Regions from separate parts of the Vibrio echinoideorum genome, predicted to be linked through region 2. Evidence: riboswitches for the same ligand, from Rfam matches in the RefSeq annotation. Region 2 holds a riboswitch; the other holds the start of a gene.

What was found. Region 2 has a riboswitch for cyclic di-GMP ahead of OCV36_RS05485 (TfoX/Sxy family DNA transformation protein). Riboswitches for the same ligand answer to the same signal wherever they lie in the genome.
Region 1: it holds a riboswitch for cyclic di-GMP, as region 2 does, so the genes downstream of both, gbpA (N-acetylglucosamine-binding protein GbpA) here and OCV36_RS05485 (TfoX/Sxy family DNA transformation protein) in region 2, are expected to answer to the same signal.

Annotation. Positions count from the first base shown of each region.
Region 1 covers NZ_AP025484.1:434,263-436,466, forward strand. Annotated here, with positions in the region: gene gbpA (N-acetylglucosamine-binding protein GbpA) at 1-1,311, opposite strand, end outside; cyclic di-GMP riboswitch class I at 1,384-1,473, opposite strand; gene OCV36_RS18275 (XRE family transcriptional regulator) at 1,797-2,150, shown strand.
Region 2 covers NZ_AP025483.1:1,186,522-1,188,725, forward strand. Annotated here, with positions in the region: gene OCV36_RS05480 (TVP38/TMEM64 family protein) at 1-340, opposite strand, end outside; gene OCV36_RS05485 (TfoX/Sxy family DNA transformation protein) at 471-1,061, opposite strand; cyclic di-GMP riboswitch class I at 1,189-1,274, opposite strand; gene purR (HTH-type transcriptional repressor PurR) at 1,445-2,204, opposite strand, start outside.

The DNA of each region.
Region 1 (2,204 bases), on a different replicon from region 2:
GTAAGACTCAATGCTTTCTGGGAACACGAAGTCGTAGTCGCCTGTTGGTGGCGGTGTTTGCTCGTCCATTAGATGGAAATCAAGCGTGTTCTGATCTACTAGGTTACCTTGGTCATCTTTCGTCACGACCACAAGCATGTGGTGGCCTGGTTCCGACTTAGATAGAGTGAGTTGAACATCTTCAACTTGTCCATCTGATAACTCAGATTTCTGAGATGCAAGTGCTTCACGGTGATGGTTGTAAACGGTCAGTTCTGCTTGAATATCGCCAGTTGCTGCTAATGTAAGATCAAGCTGTGTAGGTTGGTTTTCATCAATAACATACTCAGACTCTAGGCCTGTGACTTCTAACTCATGATCTGGCTCTGGAGTATCAATCTTGTAACCGATCTCTACGCTCTTAAAGCCTGAACCTGATTTTAGATAAACAGGGTTCGTGCCGTACACTGGCGCGAAATCGTTTTGATCGTTTAACTGGCCCGCTTTGATTTGCGTTTGCTCTTGATTGATCTTAGAAGCAAGCGCGTAAGACCAGTTGTTTGCTTTACCTTGCTCGTTGCTCTCAATCACTAGCTCTGTACTGTATGAAGCGTTCTCACCAGATTGGTCGAATACGCGAGTGTAAACAGCGTCACCTACATTCAGGTTTTGCGTTGGGTTGATTTGACCGCCTTGATCCCAATCAGGAATGATAGGGCCGTCGCCATCAAACTTCACATCGATAACATTGTAGAAAGCCGCAGCAGTGTCACCTACATCCCATACCGCAAGGATCACTTGATAACCTTCACGCTCTGGTACATTACACAAGTGGCTGACTTGCATCGGTGGTTGTTCCATATTGCCTTCAACGACGCAGAATGGCGTTAAATCAAAAGAACTGCGTGCCAAAGGTTGGTTTGGGTTCCAATCTGGTTGAGTAATGTAATATTTCCAATCACGGGTTTTGTGGTTCGCTGTGAACGTCCACTCAAAGTACTGAGATCCAGATTTGATAGGGCGCTTAACCCAGCGGTCTGCGGTTTGCTCGTCTAGCGCTGCCGCTAAAGAAGATTGTGCACTAGCGATTTTTCCATCGGCAGGGCCGCTTTCAGGAAAGCCCTCAGGGCCTTCTACACTTTGTGGTTCATATTGAATACCACCACAGCCTGTGTTTTTTTGTTGTGTATCACTCGCTGGGAATTTACACAACGCGACACGGCTTTCTGCTACGCCATTATCGTATGCCGAGACATAACCGTGACCGAAGCTTGCTCCACTGACACTAAGTAGCGATAGCGCGATGAGCGATTTTTTTGGGAGTTGTTTCATTATTTGTCCTTACTGTATTTGGCCGACAAAAAAGAGAACACTCCGGCATGCATTTACACTTAAATTCTATTAAGTGGCGGCCCCGCTATCATAGACAGAATATATGTCGACAGACCGGTGGCTTTGCGTCCTATTCTTTCAAATAGTTTGCCAGAAGTGAGTTTGAGCAAACGAAATGTAGCCAACAGCTTTTATAAATGCGACACAATAGATTTAAATGTGGAATGCTAATCTCGAACTTATAATTCTTAATACAAATTAACTTGCCATATGTGTTCCTAGGTAACATATAAACAATTGATATAAATAAAGAAAGTAATTGCTCTAATTGTTTCTGTGAATGATTAATGGTTATTATTCTTTGTTCCGTTCACCGATTGAGCGCATATCAAAACCAAACCTTTGGTTTCCACTAACCGAACGCTGACATGCTGTGTATGAAAAGCCGGACAATTGATTGGTACGAATTATATAAAGGAGTCGGTATGGAATTTACAGAGCAAGACAGAGATGCGTTGTATCAAACGTGGATGTCACAAAAGTCGCGAATGCGAATTACGCAGATGGAGTTTTCGAAGAAGCTAGGCATGAACCAGGTTGATTTCTCAAGAGTGCTAAGAGGGGAGACAGCATTGACTATGTCTTTCATTAGCCACTTTTGTCGCTTACTTCACTTAGAACCTAGGAATGTGTTTCCTTCGCTTAAAGAAGGTAACAAGTCAGGGCCTAAAGTCGTTTATTTGAAAAGTAGAATGAGTGTTGATGGTGAAATTCAAAATGCTTACATCGAAGGAAATCAAGTAATCGTAGAGTATGCACACACCGTTCAGCATGATTAATTTTAGATCCAGCTTTGATTTTTAACTCCTTTTCTACAATCCTTTCACTTAGGG
Region 2 (2,204 bases):
TGGTTTGAATCCAGTCGCGCAATAGGTAGCGGCTACTTAAAAAGGCAATAGTTGCACCGATGGCGCTGGCGAATGACACCAAAAGCAAACTATTCCAAAAACCAAAGAGCGCGGCACCCAAGAGTGTCACAACAGCTGCGCCTGGAATCGAGAAAGCGGTAATCATTACGTAAGCTGAGAAATAAATAGCAGCCGCAGCGATGAAGTTGCTATCAATGTACTTATTTAAAACGGCTTGTTGAGCCTTTGCATTCTCAAGTGTGAGGTATTGGCCGAAGTTTACGCCCAACAAGATGATCGTCACGACCAATACAATACCCAATATCATTTTCTTACTCATTGATACTTCCTCAAATTTTCAATGCATACCATTAGTATAGATAGACAGGTAAAGCATAGATTAACTTTCAGCAGATATAAAAAAAGCCGCAAAAATGCGGCTTAGTTATGTATCGTTTGAATTGACAATGTTAATTGACGCGACTGATAAGCTCTTCACGACGCTGCTGTGGTATGACAGACCAATGTGTACCATTGATAGCCCCTTCTAGTGCCCAAAGTAGCTCGATACTAACAGAGGACGCATGAGATTCCTTGATGGCGTTAAACGCGTTTACAGAGCCAGATTCATATAAACGTTCTACGGAATCTATCCCAGCCTTTTTCAACATACGCTCAGTCGCGAGTCGAAGGTTAGGAAGGTCTTTTAATCGAGTTGGCTTAGCAGAAGACTGTTCAGCTTTTTCGTCTTTAGCAAAACCCAAAGACGTAGTAGCAAGCTCTAAGATTTTCTCTTGATCCTGCCATAGGCCCTCAGGCAAAGCGAAATATTTAGTAACAACGGGGAAACCACGTTTCTTGTAAACGTAAGGTTGAAACCCTTGTTGTTCGAATTGCTTTGTTGTGCATTTGTCCGCTCGTATGTGCAACTGGTCATTTACAACCAGAGCAAACATCGTGTCATCAGCAAAAAGACCGAAGCCACCAAACATTGAGCGTGATTTTATTTTTCCTAGGGACTCAAATAACTTCATCGAGTCCTTTAGTATCGGTTTATCCATGTTATTTATCTCGGTGTATTTGAACTACGCCACCAAATAAGCAGGTCCGAGAGATTAGCAAAATGTTGCAACTAAATTGTCAATAAGCCGTAAATTACTAAATTATTAATAACTACTGCATTTTGCCATCGGTAACCCCGCTACCATACCAACGAGTGGTTTAGGCCGGAAGCTTTGCGTCTCACTCTTTCGAGTGGTTTGCCCTGTGCGTGACTGATTAAATAGAATAAAGTTTTTGTTGAATGAGGCTCACACTTGTTATTTCAAAATGTGATATCGCTTCAATTAATGATCTTTCCAGTATGATACCAGGTTCATTGATGTTGTTGATAAAAAAAGCGCACCTAAAGGTGCGCTTGATTAAACTAAACTGAATTTATCAATTAATTTAACGTTTTAACTGTGCTTCGCTCAACAATTTCGGGGTGCATTTCGAATACACGTTTTTCATGGTCTTTGTCTTTGATGCGTTCTAACAAAATTTCGAATGCATTCTTACCAACACGACGCTTCGGTTGGTGAACCGTGGTCAATGGTGGAGAGAAGTACTCAGCTAACTCGATGTTATCGTAACCAATCACTGAAATATCTTCAGGGATACGAATACCTTGTTGTTGTAAGCGACTCATTAGGCCAAGTGCCATGGTGTCGTTAAAACAGAATACGGCTGTAGGGCGATCTTCCATTTTAATAATTTGATCAGCAGCAATCACAGCGGTATCACACTCAAAGTTGCCTTCAATGATTAGACGCTCATCAGTAGCTATTTTGGCTTCACCCAACGCACGTTTGTAACCTGCAATACGTTCTACACATGCTGCTTTGTCTAAGTGGCCACTTAAGCAAGCAATCTTAGAATGACCGCGTTCAATAAGGTACTTGGTTGCCAGATAGCCACCTTCTTCAGAGTTATCAATGATCTTATCGGCTTGAGAGGTCTCAGGGCCCCAATCCATGACAACTTTAGGGATATCAGCGTGACGGTCTAACATCTCTCTTAATTCTTCAGTTAGGTCTGAACACATAACCAAGATGCCATCTACACGTTTCTCTGCAAGCATTCGAATGTAGTCGCGCTGCTTCTCATAGATACCGCCAGTGTTACACAAGATCAAAGTGTAACCTTGACGGTAACAGTAACTC